One region of the Pseudoalteromonas sp. SS15 genome, then DNA from elsewhere that is predicted to be linked to it. Evidence: predicted binding sites of a transcription regulator. Region 1 holds the regulator's gene; each other region holds the start of a gene.
What was found. Region 1 encodes sigma-54, which starts transcription at its own class of promoters, with help from an activator protein. Its sites were predicted from a motif close to GTTGGCACGNNNNTNGNNT; they were not measured.
Positions count from the first base shown of each region.

Region 2: fliE (flagellar hook-basal body complex protein FliE) is a predicted target of sigma-54. The motif match lies at 1,772-1,790, and genes of this name have one in related genera.
Region 3: glnA (glutamate--ammonia ligase) is a predicted target of sigma-54. The motif match lies at 1,965-1,983, and genes of this name have one in related genera.
Region 4: AAEU28_RS15975 (LPP20 family lipoprotein) is a predicted target of sigma-54. The motif match lies at 2,316-2,334, and genes of this name have one in related genera.

Region 1 is NZ_JBMMUD010000009.1:95,572-99,924, forward strand. Features, by position in the region: gene rapZ (RNase adapter RapZ) at 1-629, opposite strand, end outside; gene ptsN (PTS IIA-like nitrogen regulatory protein PtsN) at 647-1,099, opposite strand; gene hpf (ribosome hibernation promoting factor) at 1,102-1,389, opposite strand; gene AAEU28_RS17305 (RNA polymerase factor sigma-54) at 1,418-2,938, opposite strand; gene lptB (LPS export ABC transporter ATP-binding protein) at 2,986-3,711, opposite strand; gene lptA (lipopolysaccharide transport periplasmic protein LptA) at 3,714-4,238, opposite strand; gene lptC (LPS export ABC transporter periplasmic protein LptC) at 4,228-4,353, opposite strand, start outside.
Region 2 is NZ_JBMMUD010000008.1:59,495-63,847, reverse strand. Features, by position in the region: gene fliF (flagellar basal-body MS-ring/collar protein FliF) at 1-1,377, opposite strand, end outside; gene fliE (flagellar hook-basal body complex protein FliE) at 1,399-1,737, opposite strand; gene AAEU28_RS16190 (sigma-54-dependent transcriptional regulator) at 1,937-3,346, opposite strand; gene AAEU28_RS16185 (sensor histidine kinase) at 3,343-4,353, opposite strand, start outside.
Region 3 is NZ_JBMMUD010000016.1:35,838-40,190, forward strand. Features, by position in the region: gene AAEU28_RS20550 (DUF4124 domain-containing protein) at 1-37, opposite strand, end outside; gene glnA (glutamate--ammonia ligase) at 492-1,898, opposite strand; gene typA (translational GTPase TypA) at 2,466-4,289, shown strand.
Region 4 is NZ_JBMMUD010000008.1:13,379-17,731, forward strand. Features, by position in the region: tRNA gene AAEU28_RS15960 (tRNA-Asp) at 7-83, shown strand; gene AAEU28_RS15965 (glutathione peroxidase) at 214-939, opposite strand; gene AAEU28_RS15970 (flagellar assembly protein T N-terminal domain-containing protein) at 1,071-2,261, opposite strand; gene AAEU28_RS15975 (LPP20 family lipoprotein) at 2,368-2,835, shown strand; gene flgN (flagellar export chaperone FlgN) at 2,867-3,295, opposite strand; gene flgM (flagellar biosynthesis anti-sigma factor FlgM) at 3,288-3,611, opposite strand; gene flgA (flagellar basal body P-ring formation chaperone FlgA) at 3,678-4,353, opposite strand, start outside.

The DNA of each region.
Region 1 (4,353 bases):
GCTAAATAATCTTTAACTGGTTGATCTAACCCAGTAAGCGGTTTTAGTTCTGGTTCCCAATGCGGGTTTGGTAAAAAGCGCGCATCAAATACATAATCGGCTTGCTTAGGGATACCATGTTTAAAACCAAAAGATAAGAAAGTAATAATAAGTTGCTTATCTTTTTTGCCAAGGATCTGCTCTCGAATGGTTTCTGCTAGCTGATGCACACTTAAATCTGTCGTATCGAGCAAAACATCAGCTCGTGTGATTAATACATCGAGTAACTTCTTTTCTTCTTTAATTGCTAAATCAAGCGGCAGGTTATTTAAAGAAAGCGGATGTAATCGGCGCGTTTCTGAAAAGCGTTTGATCAGTGCTTGGTCATCACTGTCTAAATAGAACAGCGTGGGATTTGCAAAGCCTGGTAAGTATTCAAGAATATCATTAAATTCTTGTTGCTCTTTTGGCAGGTTACGAACGTCGATACTGACGGCTATCTTGTCATAGTTATCAGAAACACTTCTGACCAAAGATGGTAGGAGATTTACTGGAATATTATCAACACAATAATAACCAAGGTCTTCCAATACCCTTAAGGCAACGGACTTGCCCGACCCTGAGCGACCACTAATGATGATCAGTTCCATGGATTCCTCTCTGTTAATTAATCTTGAAGTGCAATAAGTTGATAGAGTGCGTCATCGTCTTTTGCATGACGAAGCTGCTTACAAAACTCTTTGTTGTTTAGTTTATCAGCAATTGCAGCTAAGGTCTTTAGATGTTCTGCATTATTACCTTCAGGTACAAGCATTGCCAAGAGAATATCGACAGGTCGGTTGTCTATTGCGTCAAAATCAATACCGCTTTGATTGGTCACTAAAATAGCAAAAATAGTATCAATGCCTGCTAGGCGGCCATGAGGAATAGCAATACCTTTGCCTATGCCTGTACTGCCTAACTTTTCTCGCGTTAGGAATGCATCTAATATTTCGTGGGCGTTATGTTCTGGAAGGTGTTGGCTCGCTAATTCACTGATGTACTCAAGCGCACGTTTTTTGCTATTAAAAAGGACCGCAGCTTTACTGCAGTCCTTGTTGATAATCGAGCTAAGTTTCATGGTTAGTGTCGAGTTAATTTCTCTTTGTGTTTGATAACTTGGCGATCGAGTTTATCAACGAGTTTATCAATGGCTGCGTACATATCAGAGTGTTCATCTGAAGCGAAAATTTCACCGCCATTTAAATGAACGGTAGCTTCGGCTTTTTGTACCAGCTTCTCAACATCTAAGATCACGTGAACGTTATTAATGTGATCAAAATGCCTTTCTAGCTTTGCAAACTTCGTGTTTACATAGTCTCTTAATGAATCTGTAATTTCTACGTGACGACCAGTTAAATTTAGTTGCATAAGCATTTTCCTTCTCTTGGTTTACGTCTTAAATCAAGCTCTTACGCTGATTTGACGGTGGAATAGAGAGTGACTCGCGGTATTTTGCAATTGTACGACGTGCCACTTTGATTCCCTGTTCTGCCAATATATCTGCAATTTTGCTGTCGCTCAATGGCTTAGCGGTATTTTCTGCAGCAATTAGCTTTTTGATCAATGCTCTAATCGCAGTCGATGAGCATTCACCTCCGTTTTCAGTGCTTACGTGGCTTGAGAAGAAGTACTTCAACTCAAAAATGCCACGGGGTGTATGCATGTACTTCTGAGTGGTGACACGAGAAATGGTAGACTCGTGCATCTCGACCATCTCAGCAACATCATTCAAAACCATAGGCTTCATTGCCTCAGGTCCATGTTCAAAGAATGCCTGTTGTTGTTGCACAATGCAATTGGTAACTTTCATTAAAGTGTCATTACGGCTTTCTAAGCTCTTAATAAACCATTTTGCTTCTTGTAGGTGAGAGCGAATGAATTGGCTGTCAGTGCTTGATTTTACTGAGCGTGACATTGCCGCATAATGATCATTAACCCTAATTTTAGGCATACATTCAGGGTTTAGCTCAACAACCCAGCGACCTTTTACTTTTTTCACCGACACATCAGGAATAACATACTCAGATTCTTCACGAATAATGCTGGCGGCAGGTTTAGGGTTAAGGCTGTGAATGAGAGTCATCACTTCTTTTAACTCAGGCTCTTTGAGCTTGGTCTTTTTCATGATGGTGCGGTAATCACGGCTGGCCAATAGATCAATATGCTCGCTTAACACCATTTTTGTTTCAGCTATAAAAGGCGTGTCTGCATCAAACTGATTGAGTTGAATGCATAAGCATTCTTGTAATGAGCGAGCTGCAATACCAACAGGGTCAAAGAGTTGAATACGCTTTAATACAGCTTCTACTTCATCGAGTTCAATTAACTCTTCGTCATTGCCTTCATTAATACTTTCTAGGAGTTCTTCGGTACTAACAGTAAGTAAGCCTGCATCATCAACGGCTTCAACAATGGCAACGGCAATGGCTTTATCGGTTGGACTGAATGGCGTGAGTTCTAATTGCCACATTAAATATTCGTGTAATGTTTCAGTGGTCTCACCCTGATAAACAGTTTCGTCTTCAGGCATTGGGCCGCTACTGGTGCTCGGTGCTGCACTCATGTACTCGTCCCATGTCACATCCATAGCGAGATCGTCACTGACCGTGTCTTTACTCAGTGCGGCATCGCTATCGAGTTCGTAATCGCTGGTCGGTTCATCACCGTGACCATCATCAGCAGAATTAGAGAGTTGCTCGCTAGCATCAGTGTCTTTGGTCGCTTTGTCTGAATCATTGCCATCAGTATTTGGCTCTAATTCCGATTCATCTACTTCGAGTAAAGGGTTGCTATCCAGCGCTTCTTGGATCTCTTGCTGTAGATCTAGTGTGCTCAATTGCAGCAAGCGAATTGCTTGTTGCAATTGTGGTGTCATGGTTAGTTGCTGCCCCATGCGCAGCTGTAGCGATTGCCTCATGTATTTCTAACAATCCTTTTTGTTATTTGGATTATGTCTTGCTTTAACTATAGACGGAATTGTTCACCTAGGTAGACGTCTCTCACGGTTTGATCAGCTAAAACTGATTCAGGCGTACCTGACGCGATTAATTCACCATGTGAAACAATATAAGCTTTCTCACAAACATCAAGGGTTTCTCTTACGTTATGATCTGTAATGAGAACACCAATGCCGCGGTTTTTTAAATGCTCAACAATTTTCTTTATATCTAACACCGAAATCGGATCAACGCCAGCAAAAGGCTCATCTAAAAGAATAAATTTAGGGTTTGCGGCTAAAGCGCGAGCAATTTCAACTCGGCGACGCTCACCACCTGATAAAGCCATGCCCTGACTGTCCCGAATATGTTGAATATTAAACTCATCCAGTAAGTCGTCTAAAGTTTGCTCTCTTTGTACTTTATTGAGGTCTTTGCGCGTCTCTAAAATTGCCATTAAGTTTTGATAAACAGTTAACTTTCTGAAGATGGAAGACTCTTGAGGCAGATAACCAATGCCCATGCGTGCTCTACTGTGCATAGGTAGCAAAGTGATATCTTTATCATCTATGGTGACTTTACCTTTATCGCTAGGCACAAGACCAACGATCATGTAAAAACTGGTGGTTTTACCTGCGCCATTTGGACCGAGAAGACCAACAATGCTCCCAGCTTCCACACTCAAACTGACATTTTTTACGACTTGGCGGCCTTTATAGCTTTTTGCTAAGGCTGTGGCAGTTAACACACTCATGCTCATTGACCTTGTTCAGGGTTAGACTTTGATGCCTTTTTCTCTGGCACTAAAATCGTGTGTACACGTTGTTTGTTTTGTTCATTTTGCTCGGCACTGATCAGTTGCTTCTCGATGTCATAAATAATTGCTTCAGCCTTGATAACTTGACCTGCTTGATTGATTTCTGCTTTGCCTTTGATGGTAAGCAGTCGATTTGCAACGTCATACCTGACTTCTTCTGCGCTGGCACTTAATACTGAGCCATCAGGCTGCTTTTCGATAAAGCGAGCTGGTTTGCCTGTTGCGACTAAAAGCTGCTTGTTCTCACCGAGCTCTTCACGCTGATGTACTTCCAATCTGTCTGCATAAATTTCACGGTTGCCATGAATGATTTCAACATTTTCTTCAAAGATACCAATGTTTGTCTTTAATTGTGCTTGCTGCTTACCTGCTTTAATTGATACTTGTGACATAGGTGCTGTTTCAGCCAAAGCAAAGTTAGAAAAGCCGAGTAGTAGCAGTGAAAGAAGTAGTTTATTGGTCATAATAAATGGTTCGCGTATGGTTAATGAGCTCAATAATTTCAGTATTGAGGTCGGCATTGAGGCCTTGCCCTTTTATATTTAAATGAGGGCCCACAATTTCTACGGGTAGATCTGA
Region 2 (4,353 bases), on a different contig from region 1:
GGTTTTCATAAACCAATCTTGTTCCCAAAGCGGCAGATCTGCTTGCTCAATGATGTCTTCACGAACAAACGGGACAGTTACAACTTCTAGCGCATCACCACGTTGCATATCAAAGCCCACACCACCTTGAAGTAGACGACGAATATTCATCAACTCCTCTTGGCTACGTGGTGCCATTGTCATATTGCCTTCTTCATCTGCTTTTGGCAGATAGTCCACTGCCACAGACACACTGATGCGACGAATAACGCCTGTTTGCTGACGCTTGTGGCTAATAGTTGTATCTAATTCATAGTTACGAGTGGCTTCTTTTTGTGAACGAGAAGGCGATGAACCTTGACCGTTAGCGCCACCTGCAATCTCAGGAATATTTGAATTAACTGGTGGTTGGTTCGATAGCGCGCCAGGAATACCTGCGGTAATACCACCGATGTTGCTTTCTTCAAAGGTCGTTTCGCTGCGTACAGCAGGTAAGTCAGGGTTATAGCGTTTCTGTGTTTCTTCAACCGCGCTAAAGTCCATGGTTAAATCTACTTGCGCGGTATATTTACCTAAGCCCACAACAGGGATAAGAATACTATCAATTTTCTCTAAATATTCTTGCTCACGCTTACGTTCAATTTCGTACTCTTTACGCGAGCGTGCAGCCAGTGAGTCTTGCGAACCTGAATTTAACAAACGACCGTTTTGATCTGTAACGGTTACACGTGCAGGTTCTAAACCTTGCACTGCCGAAGCCACTATATCGACAATCGAATCAACTTCTTCACCACCAAGCGTTCTGCCACGCTTTAAAGTAATAACCACAGTGGCTGAAGGCTTTTTCTCGCGACGCGCAAACACATTCTCTTTTGGAATAGCCAGTAAGACTTTGGCACGATTGATATCTTGTAGCTCTTCGATTGTACGCGCTAGTTGCTGTTCACGACTATGTTTAAGGCGCTCGCGCTCTAAGCGCTGGCTCACACCAAAGCCCATGTCTTGCATCAAGATATCTGTGCCAGAGCTCGGCGCTTGTGTGAACCCATCACGGGCCATTTGTAGTTTTATGGTTTGGTAATCAGTTTCGGCAACCATAATGGTGTTGCCTTCAAGCTCGTACTCAATTTTTTGAGCATCTAGAAAGTCTAGGGTCTGGACTAACTCTTCAGTTGGGTACTGGCCCAGTGGGCGCATATCAGGTTGGCGTGCCCAAATAATAATCGCAATTGCAATTGCCAAACAAATAGCTAAAGCAATGATAATAGTCACCTGGCGAAGCATATCAACGCCACTTAATGCGCTTAAATATCCCGACTTTTGCTCTTGCTGCTCTTCCGAGCCAGCGCCAGCAGTGCCATCGGTTAAAGTCAGATCGGTTGATTGATTCGTTGCCACGGTGCTACTCCACTACCCAGATTAAACTGGCATATTCATGATTTCTTTATAAGATTCTACAAGTTTATTTCTAACTTGTACCGTCGCTTCGAAAGCCACTGATGATTTTTGTGATGCTATCATGACTTCGGCAAGTGAAACACTTCTATCACCCATTTCTAGTGCCGTTACTTTTGACTTAGCATCTTTTTGTAAACCATTTACCGTATTGATTGCGTCTGACAGCAAATCGCCAAATTGTGCTGAAGAAGTCGCTGCGGTTTTTTGTACTGCAACTTCATTGGTTTTAATGGTATTTCTCGTTGCCTCTACTGCCAGAGACTGCATTTCTTGATAAAGAGAGTTTGGTTGGATTTTCATAACACCCACTCCAATAAAAACATATAACCTGTAAAAGCACAAAGCGTGCCACAAATTAACTCTTTGTTTTCAGTGTATTAGGTTTGTTTTATGTGAGTCGACTTTTTGACAATAATACCAATGCAGTTAATTAAGTGAGTTATTTAAGGATTAGTATTAAAAAGAGGCCAAGATTTTGGCCTCTTTCAGAGTTGAAAAATTACGCAGGTAATGGGATCCCCATATCGCGCATTTTAGCGAGTTTATAACGCAAAGTTCTTGGGCTCATACCCAGTACCTCAGCAACGTCTTTACGCTTACCATTACACTTATGAAGCGTATCTAAGATAATTTGATGCTCTTTATCTTGTAATGTCGCTTTGTAATTTGCAGCATCATAATTTTCTGTGTCACTGATTACAGGCTCAACTTGTCGCGCCTGTTGCTCCACATTGATCTGTGGCGACACTTCTGCATTCCTTGAGCTTGTAGATACTAAACTCGGCTGATAGTTTTCAATAAAGATATCTTCACCATGTACAGTATCGCCTTGCTGCAAGATCAAAGCACGTTGAACCACATTATCAAGCTCTCTGACATTACCAGGCCAAGAATGTGATAATAACTTTTGCTTTGCACTATCACTTAATTGCACTGCTGGCTTACCTGCTTTGCTGGTATGTCTTGCTAACAAATGTTCAGCTAACACTACAATATCACCTGGGCGCTCATTCAGTGGCAGCCACATCAGAGGAAAAACATTCAAGCGGTAATATAAATCTTCTCTGAACTTACCTTCAGCCACCGCTTCTTTAAGTTCACGGTTACTGGTCGCCAAAACTCTGACGTCTAAGTCGATGGTTTTTCTGCCACCAAGTCGCTCAACTTCTCGCTCTTGCAACACGCGAAGAAGTTTGGCTTGCAAGCCTAAATCCATTTCGGTGATTTCATCCAATAAAATGGTGCCTTTTTGTGCTTGTTCGAATTTACCCGGACATGCTTGAATAGCGCCTGTGAACGCACCTTTTTCATACCCAAACAAAGTAGCTTCGAGCATATTTTCAGGAATAGCCGCACAATTGATGGCGACAAAGGCTTCATCTTTGCGTTCTGATTTATCGTGAATGAATCGAGCCAATACTTCTTTACCCGAACCACTTGGCCCTAGCACCATAACGCTAGCATCAGATTTAGCGACTTTATTGGCAAGTTCAAGTAATTGCAGACTTTGTGGATCAGCAACCACAGGGCCTTCTGTTTCTTTTTCTTTTGCCGGCATATAGCGACTAACCATATTCAGAAGTACTTCTGGCGCGAACGGTTTTGCCATGTAATCAATGGCCCCCAAACGCATGGCCTCTACTGCATCGTCAATGGTTGCATAAGCCGTCATCATCAGCACAGGCAAATCTGGGTAGTTAAGCTTAATGGTTTTGAGTAAATCCAAACCGCTCATTGCACCCATTTGCACATCACTGACCACAATAGAAAAGGTTTGTTTTTTCAAAAGCATGACCGCTTCTTCGGCAGAGCTCGCCTCAACCGTATCAAAACCTGAAAGTTGAAGTGTATCGATTAATGCTTCTCTTAATCCTGCATCATCTTCAACAACTAAAATTGAATGACTCATACAACCTCCAATTGCTCTGTACTGAATGAAATCGGCAGTAATAAACTAAAACGCGCACCGCCTTGCTCATTATTGGTGACTTCTACTTTACCTTTGTGTGAGTTAGCTACTGAGCTAACAACCGCTAAACCTAGGCCCGTGCCTTGGCTTTTTGTGGTAAAGAAGGGTTCAAATATTTTTTCTGACAGCGCTATATCGACACCGGGACCATTATCCGACACTGAAATTCTGACTCTGTCTGACTCTTCATCACGCGCTGCGCTTAATGTGATGTGCGCATTTTTGCCAATCACTTGAATACTGTTGTGAATTAAGTTTTGGATGGCACTGGCGAGCGCTGTTTTATTACCTAAAATCTCAATGTCTGGTTCTGGTAAATTTACCTCAAGCTCACTGCTATTCATCGCCACCATGGCATCTGCACCCGCTTTCACTTCACTAAGCAGTTGCTGCATAGACACTTTTTCGATCACTTGCTGCTCACCGCTTTTTGCAAACAACAACATATCGTTTACTTGCGATTCGAGATCTTTCAATCTAGACATCAGTTTTTCATGAAAGCGTGAACGAGATGCTTCAGGCACTTTATTACTACCTAAATTAGCTGCATACAGCATAGCTGCCGAAAGTGGCGTTCTAACTTGGTGCGCTAACGATGCAACCATTTTACCTAGAGAGCTCAAACGCTGCATGTGTGCCATACGTTTCTGTAAACGACGGGTTTCTGTTAAGTCGGTCATTAAAATTAATTGACCCGGCTCTGGTGCAAGTGCAGTAATATCCAGCTTGATCAAACGACCGTCTCGCAATGACACTTCGTGTCCATCGTCTTGTTGTGGGCTAAAAGAGCGCTGAATGATATTAAACCACTTTTCACCTTCTAGCGGCTCACCCAACATATCAATGGCAATTTGATTTGCTTTGGCAATCATGCCTTGACCATCGAGTACCACAACACCAGCAGGCATAGTATCAACTAGGTGACTTAACCAACTTGCTTGTTGACG
Region 3 (4,353 bases), on a different contig from region 1:
CCATTAAAATAGATAACCCTATTACCGTCCATTTCATTTTTTTGCCCTAACTCTTATCACACAATGCAATAAGTACTTTAGTTGTTTATGAACTGCTTTACCATAAAAAAGCCCGCTTTCGCGGGCTTGAGAACACATATGATTTAGGTGCGTGTCAGATACACGCTTAAGTGCATTTTAACTCGTCACATGTAGTGTGAGTTGTCATGCACTAAATACTACGGAGAAAAATTACTCGGTAATTAAACGCTGTAGTACATTTCGAACTCGTCACTTGTAGTATGAGTCGTCATGTCTTTTAGAGTTTAACTACTTAAGTTAGCAATTAAACGCTGTAATACATTTCGAACTCGTCAATTGTAGTATGAGTCGTCATGTCTTTTAGAATTTAACTACTTAAGTTAGCAATTAAACGCTGTAGTACATTTCGAACTCGTCACTTGTAGTATGAGTCGTCATGTCTTTTAGAGTTTAACTACTTAAGTTAGCAATTAAACGCTGTAGTACATTTCGAACTCAACTGGGTGAGTCGTCATGTTCAGTTTTTCCACTTCTTGTGACTTAAGCTTGATGTATGCATCAATTAAGTCATCAGTGAATACGCCACCTTGTGTTAAGAATTCACGGTCAGCATCAAGTGCCGAAAGCGCTTCTTCTAGTGAAGCTGCAACTGTTGGGATTTCAGCCGCTTCTTCTGCAGGTAGGTCATATAAATCTTTGTCCATTGCATCGCCAGGGTGGATCTTGTTCTTGATACCGTCAAGACCAGCCATAAGCATTGCTGAGAACGCTAGGTAAGGGTTTGCTGTTGGATCTGGGAAACGTACTTCGATACGACGTGCTTTCTCAGAAGGAACAACTGGAATACGGATTGAAGCAGAACGGTTACGTGCAGAGTATGCAAGCATTACTGGTGCTTCGAAGCCTGGTACTAAACGCTTGTAAGAGTTAGTAGACGCGTTAGCGAATGCGTTGATTGCTTTAGCGTGCTTGATGATACCACCGATGTAGTATAGTGCTTCTTCAGAAAGACCGCCGTACTTATCACCAGCGAAGATGTTTTGGCCATCTTTACCTAGTGATTGGTGACAGTGCATGCCTGAACCGTTATCGCCTACGATTGGCTTAGGCATGAAAGTTGCCGTTTTACCATATAGGTGTGCCATGTTGTGGATAACGTATTTCATTTCTTGAATTTCGTCTGCTTTCAATACCATTGTATTGAAGCGAGTTGCGATTTCGTTTTGACCTGCTGTAGCTACTTCGTGGTGGTGTGCTTCAACAACTTGACCTAGCTCTTCTAGAACTAAACACGTTGCAGAACGCCAATCTTGTGAAGAATCAACTGGTGCTACTGGGAAGTAACCGCCTTTTACGCCTGGACGGTGACCTGTGTTACCGCCTTCGTAATCTTTGTCAGAGTTCCAAGAAGCTTCTTGAGCATCAATTTTGTACATAGAACCAGACATGTCAGTCTTGTACTTAACATCGTCAAATAGGAAGAACTCTGGCTCAGGACCGAATAAAACAGTGTCTGCGATACCAGTTGAACGCATGTACTCTTCTGCGCGCTTAGCAACAGAACGTGGGTCACGCTCGTAGCCTTGAAGTGTTGATGGCTCAACAACATCACAACGTACGATTAGCGTTGTTTCTTCTGCAAATGGGTCTAACTTTGCAGAATCAGCATCTGGCATTAACACCATGTCTGATTCGTTGATGCCTTTCCAACCAGCGATTGAAGAACCATCAAACATTTTACCATCTTCAAAGAAATCTTCGTCAGCTTGGTGATGAGGAATAGAAACGTGTTGTTCTTTACCTTTAGTGTCAGTGAAACGTAGGTCAACAAACTTAACGTCGTTTTCCTTGATAAATTGTAAAACTGTATGAGACATGTGTGTCCTCCAAAACTCGTTGGGTTAGTTATTTTGCTATAACTTTCGTTATTACTGCGCAGCTATAAGCGGGTATTGTGCCAGTTTTTTATCTAAATGAATTTAAAGGTTTTTTGTGTTTTTTGATTTGTATTGCACCTTGATGGTGCACCAACATGATCCGCAGGTGCACGCTCGTGGTGCAGCTCCAGTATAGTGCATGATGCTTTTTTGCCCAGTTTTTAGTTGCAAAAATACATTCGTTAATTTTATTCCATGCTGAATTAGCAGCAGGATGGCCGTATTGTCATTTAAATCACATTTATCAAAGGTATTTTGTTGAAGTTATTGTATTAAAGCGGGCGCTTTTATGGCGTGGTTTATTTCAGCTTCTATACTGAATTGGCCCTTTATTCGTCGAATAGTGACGTCAGTTGAAAAAATAATGCTGCATAAACTTTCATCTATGAGCTTATTAGGGGATAATACGCCACTTTAAAATTCTAGCAGGCTAAAATTTAGTCTGTTTTGCACAATTAAGTGTATAGGATTAACCCACTCTTTCGAGTAATTATCTGAGTTATAAACATGAGCATTGAAAAATTACGTAATATCGCGATTATCGCGCACGTTGACCACGGTAAAACGACCCTAGTAGATAAGCTACTAGAGCAATCGGGCACGTTAGAAACACGTGGCGGTAATGAAGAACGCGTGATGGATTCCAACGACATCGAAAAAGAGCGTGGTATTACCATCCTAGCTAAAAACACCGCGATTGAGTGGAACGATTACCACATCAACATCGTAGACACTCCGGGACACGCTGACTTCGGTGGTGAAGTAGAACGTGTTCTTTCAATGGTTGACTCAGTATTACTACTAGTTGATGCGCAAGAAGGTCCAATGCCGCAAACGCGTTTCGTAACGCAAAAAGCATTCGCACTAGGTCTTAAGCCAATCGTTGTTATCAACAAAATCGACAAGCCAGGCGCACGCCCTGATTGGGTAATGGACCAAGTATTCGATCTATTCGATAACCTAGGTGCAACTGACGAACAGCTTGATTTCCAAGTTATCTACGCTTCAGCAATTAACGGTTGGGCAACGCTTGACCTAGACGAGCCTTCAGACAACATGCAACCAATGTTTGAAGCGATCGTTGAGCAAGTAGAAAAGCCAGATGCAGATCCTGCAGGCGCATTCCAAATGCAGATTTCACAGCTAGACTACAACTCATACATCGGTGTAATCGGTGTTGGTCGTATTAAGCGTGGTACTGTTAAAGTAAACCAACAAGTAACAATTGTTGGCGCTGATGGCAAAACTCGTAACGGTAAAGTTGGCCAAGTACTTACTTACTTAGGTCTTGACCGTCACGAAGCGCAAGAAGCGCAAGCTGGCGACATCATTGCAATTACAGGTCTAGGTGAACTTAAGATCTCTGATACTGTATGTGATGTAAACGCAGTTGAAGCACTTCCAGCGCTTTCTGTTGATGAGCCGACAGTAACAATGACGTTCTCTGTAAATACGTCTCCGTTCTCTGGCCAAGAAGGTAAATTCGTAACTTCACGTAATATCCTTGAGCGTCTTCAAGCTGAACTTGTTCACAACGTAGCATTACGTGTTGAAGAGACTGATAACCCAGATAGCTTCCGTGTTTCAGGTCGTGGTGAACTTCACTTAGGTATCTTAATTGAAAACATGCGTCGTGAAGGTTACGAGCTTGCAGTATCTCGTCCAGAAGTAATCCTTCGTGAAGTAGATGGTCAATTAGAAGAACCATATGAAACAGTAACTGTTGATGTTGAAGAAGAACACCAAGGTTCTATCATGGAGCAACTAGGTCTTCGTAAAGCTGAAATGACTGACATGGCACCAGATGGTAAAGGCCGTATTCGTATGGACTTCATGATGCCTTCACGTGGTCTAATCGGTTTCCAAACTGATTTCATGACACTAACATCTGGTTCTGGTCTTATGTACCACACGTTCGATCACTACGGCCCACACAAAGGCGGTAACATTGGTCAACGTAAGAACGGTGTACTTATCGCAAATGCTGCAGGTAAAGCACTGACTAACGCACTATTCAACCTACAAGACCGTGGTAAGCTATTCATCGGTCACGGTGTTGAAGTTTACGAAGGTATGATCATCGGTATTCACGCGCGTGATAATGACTTAACTGTAAACGCGCTTAAAGGTAAGCAGCTTACTAACGTACGTGCATCTGGTACTGACGAAGCGCAAAACCTTGTGCCACCTATCGTTATGACACTTGAGCAAGCACTTGAGTTCATCGATGATGATGAGTTAGTAGAAGTAACACCTGAAAGCATCCGTATCCGTAAGAAGCTACTTACTGAAAGTGAGCGTAAGCGCGCGAGTCGTGAAGCTAAGAAGTAATCTTTTACGAGATGTAAAAAAACCGCTCAACTGAGCGGTTTTTTTTGTAGTTGGACAAAGCAAA
Region 4 (4,353 bases), on a different contig from region 1:
CACTGCGGAGTGGTAGTTCAGTTGGTTAGAATACCGGCCTGTCACGCCGGGGGTCGCGGGTTCGAGTCCCGTCCACTCCGCCACTCACTTTGATTATTCATCTCACTATCACCCTAAACCTTTATATTTAAATGACAGTAAAATAACTTCCTTGTTATCTTAAGCTTAATTCAATTCGCTCAATAGAGTATTATCAATAACTTGTATCAATAATCAGAAATGCGACAGAATCGCTTCTGAATCACCAATATACTTTCCAGAGATAAATGCTTGCGGTACTGTTTCTTGGCCTGAAATCGCTTTTAAACTTGTTAGGCTAGCGTCACGGCCCAATACAATCTCTTCGAATTGAATACCTTTACTGATCAGGTGTGCCTTAGCTTTCTCACAATAACCACATCCAGGTTTGGTAAACAAGCTCACAGGCTGAGGCTTTTCACACTCTGGGTTGATGTAATCAAGCATGGTATCGGCATCCGAAACTTCGAAAGGATCACCTGGTACATCAGGCTCAATGAACATTTTTTCAATAACACCATCTTTAACCAGCATAGAGTAACGCCAGCTTCGTTTACCAAAGCCTAAGTCAGCCTTATCGACAAGCATGCCCATCCCGTCCGTGAACTCTCCATTACCATCAGGGAGTAGGGTGATGTTGTCAGCTTCTTGATCTTTCGCCCAAGCGTTCATAACAAAGGTATCGTTTACTGATAAACAAATTATGTCATCTACGCCATTTTGTTTGAATGCATTTGCCAGCTCGTTATAACGTGGTAAGTGTGTCGATGAACAGGTTGGTGTAAATGCACCTGGTAAAGAGAACACAACAACGGTTTTACCTTTAAAAAGTTGCTCTGTAGTGACGGTGTGCCAGTCATTACCAATTCTCACAGGAAATGATACAGAGGGTATTGTTTTTCCTTCACGATTTTCTAGCATATTAATTTCCTCATAGTTGAATGCCTTTATTATCTATAATGCACATTTAGATTAAAGTAAGTAAAACAAATAAGGGCAATCTAAAAACTAGATTACCCTTATTTTATTGTCTGAATTGTGAGTATATGAAGTTATTTTAACGTGAATGACTCAGGCTCTTTAACAACTACCTTAATGACGTCATTAAGCTGAATATTACTCAAAGGTCTGTCACTTAAATTTCTAGCGATGGCACTTTGCGCATTCACTTGTTCAACTACAATCTGTTCAATGGTTTGAATATGATGTGAAAACTGCATGCCATTTGCCGCAGTCAAATTGCTTCTGTGAAGGATTGAAAGGACTTGCCCTGCTTCTAGTCCATGGCTTTGTCCTAAGTTAATCACCACTCTATCAGAGTCGATCATTAATATTTTGCCGGTTGTTTTCAGGCAACTTACCGCGGTGTTTAGGTCTTGACTCACCTTATTGTAAATAGTTTGAATTTTTTGACCATAATCGGTTCGCCAAAACTCTTCACTATTTACATTCACAATCTTAGTTTTTTTATGTGGCCAAATACCTTGAGCACTGTAGTGCTGAGACCAGACTTGATCGTTAGTCTGCGAATCAAATAACGCAAAATCAATTTTAAAGTTACGCATATAGGCTTCACTTTCCCAAAATGCATAATCGTTGTTCATTTTTCGGCCTTGAGAAATATCTGTTATTTGACTCAGTAACACATACTGAGTGTTACTACTTCGACTTAACGTATCAATTAAGTTGGCGTTATACTCAAACTGCTGTGCAAAGAAAGCCCTGACATCAAGCTTCCGATCAATGTACGGGATCATTTTTACGCCTAAATTTCGCTCATTTAAAGTATTAAATAAGCGCTGTGAACTGGCTTTAGGGATGTCAAAAATTTGACCTAACCTAGCTTGATCAGGGTGTGTTAATTGGCTTTGTGTGACAGTAATTTGTTTATTAAATTTTGATTCAACACATTGCGCTTGCTGAGGAATAATGTCTAAATGTAGTGTGACAGAGTATTGCTCGCCTTGTTGTTGCTCATTGATTAAGTTTACATGCTGTATCTGACCATGTGTTTTAATCTTGAGTTCGTCTTGCTCGAGTACACCATCAGCAACAGTTTGAACACTTGATACTGTTGCACCAGAGAATATCAAGGCCTGGGTGATCGCATCTTTGACAGCCATTTGTCTAGCTGAAGACGTGTCACCATCAACTATGCCGCCATAACCGACTACCTCAAACCATTCCGCTTTTACGTGATCGCAGAATACAAGTAGTACAATTATCAGAATATGTTTCATCATCTCTATTCCAAACTGATTCGCTTAATCGATCAAAGCAATAGACGTACCAGCTTTATTGGCGTGAAAAATGCATTGAATGAGCAGACTTTAATTTGGTGTGTTTATTATGAAAGCGAAAAACGTTTTTTATTCATCATTGGTGACGTGTTCCATTCTTCTGACAGGCTGTAGCTCAGTATTTGATAAGCATATAGAGTATACCTACGAAGAGCCAGACTATTACCCAGTTCTTCGTGCTGTGGGGTATGCGCCTTTGAGCAGCCAGCCAGGTGAAACAAATGCACAAAAGATGTTGATGGCAATTAAAGTGTCCAAACTGGAAGCATACAGAGAACTCGCAGAGCAAGTTCACGGCCAAAAGCTCACATCAACGATGACTGTAAAAGGGGCAATTGCGCAAACGGATGGCTTATCGAGTAAAGTCGGCGGTTTAATCAAAGGCGCTAAAATAGTTAAGACATACTCTGTCGGTGATACTTATGCGACAGAATTAGAGCTAGATATGAAAAAAGTACATGAGCTGTATATTAGTGCTATCAAACCAAGAAAAGTAAAGCGTGTGATCTATTACTAACCACAAAATGTGATTAGTAATTTTTCAAGCACTAGGCTTTTAAGTTTTTAACCAACTCAGAGTTTTCACTTATCACACCACCATCTTGTCCATAAGTAACAGAAGTGGGGGCACCGATTAATATATTTTTAAGCTCTTTAACTGCAAGCTGGGCCTGATGTGCTGCCTGTGCATTAACCTCATTTTGCTTCTTACACTTAAGTAGTAAAGAATTTACAGATTCTGTTAAAGGTTTAATTTGTTCAGTTTTAAAAATATCTTGGTTAAAACCCGAAAGTTCTTTATCTAACTTTTGGATGTTATTAAGAAGAGTAAGTTTCTCACGAGCAATGTCTTTTAAGCCATTGCCTTTTTTGCTAGCAAGGCATGCTAGCTCTGCATCTAAAAGCTGGGTCAAAGCATTAAGGTGCTGTAATTGGTTTTCTAATTTATGATGACAAAGGTTTATTTGATCATCCATACACGTCAAACTCAAACGCCGCAATATTCTTAGCTAACTTTTCAGCATCAACCTGGTATTTACCTTCACTGATTGCATTTTTTAGCTCCTCAACTTTTTTACTGTCAAAAGAAGGCGCTTGTTGCGCTTTTTCTTGCAAACTTTTTAGTTGTTGTGCTTGTGGAGTTAAACTCACAGAGTCTGTTGCAGCCTTTTGAGGGGCTTTTGCTGTTTCAGTTGCCACGTTTGCGTCAGACTTTTGTAAATCAGTTTTTTGTTGCTTAATATTATTAAGCGCTGTGTTCGGCTGAGATTGCCCTTTTACATTATTAACCATGATAATTGACCCAAAAATTACTCATGCCTATCTATCGACCTGTTCGCTTATAACTTTAGTAAAAAATTAAATATTAACCTCAACAGATTCTACATCTTTTACTCTTGCGGAGATAGTTTTTCCAGACTTTTGATTTCTAACTCTTATTTGTTCACCAACATTTCCATCTTGAAGTGCCACGCCAGTTGTTTTTATTGTTAAGGTGCGAGTTTTAGCATAAATTGTCACATTGTCGCCTTTGCAAACCATACAGATATGATGGAGCCCAATGGCTGTGCCTGCTCTAATTACTCTTTTACTTCTACTACCAACCAGATACTGCTCAGTATCTAAATTGCTGGCCCTGACAAAGTGTTTAGGTTTGAACTCAATGCTGATAGATTCGCTAGTAATTAGCTCTCCTTTGTTAATGGCCTGAGTCGTAACGATCACAGGATGAAGTTCTTCAATTCGTACATGTACGAACTGAGTCCAGCCAGACATATCATCACATTTCACTTTTACAGTAACTTGTCGGTTAAAAGGCGGTATGGCATTGGTTGAATATGATAGAGGTGTCTCACACGCACGTTCAGACAACCGAGCATCTAATGGTAACGCTTTAATGTTTGTTTTGATATTAGGGCTTAGCTCAATTTGTTGAGTAATAAACCTTTCAGCCCCCATTTCTAAGTTGGTGTTCGTATAAATTTGTGCTTGGCTCATGTAGCTGGCTAGAAAACAAGCCATTGCACAAAAAATC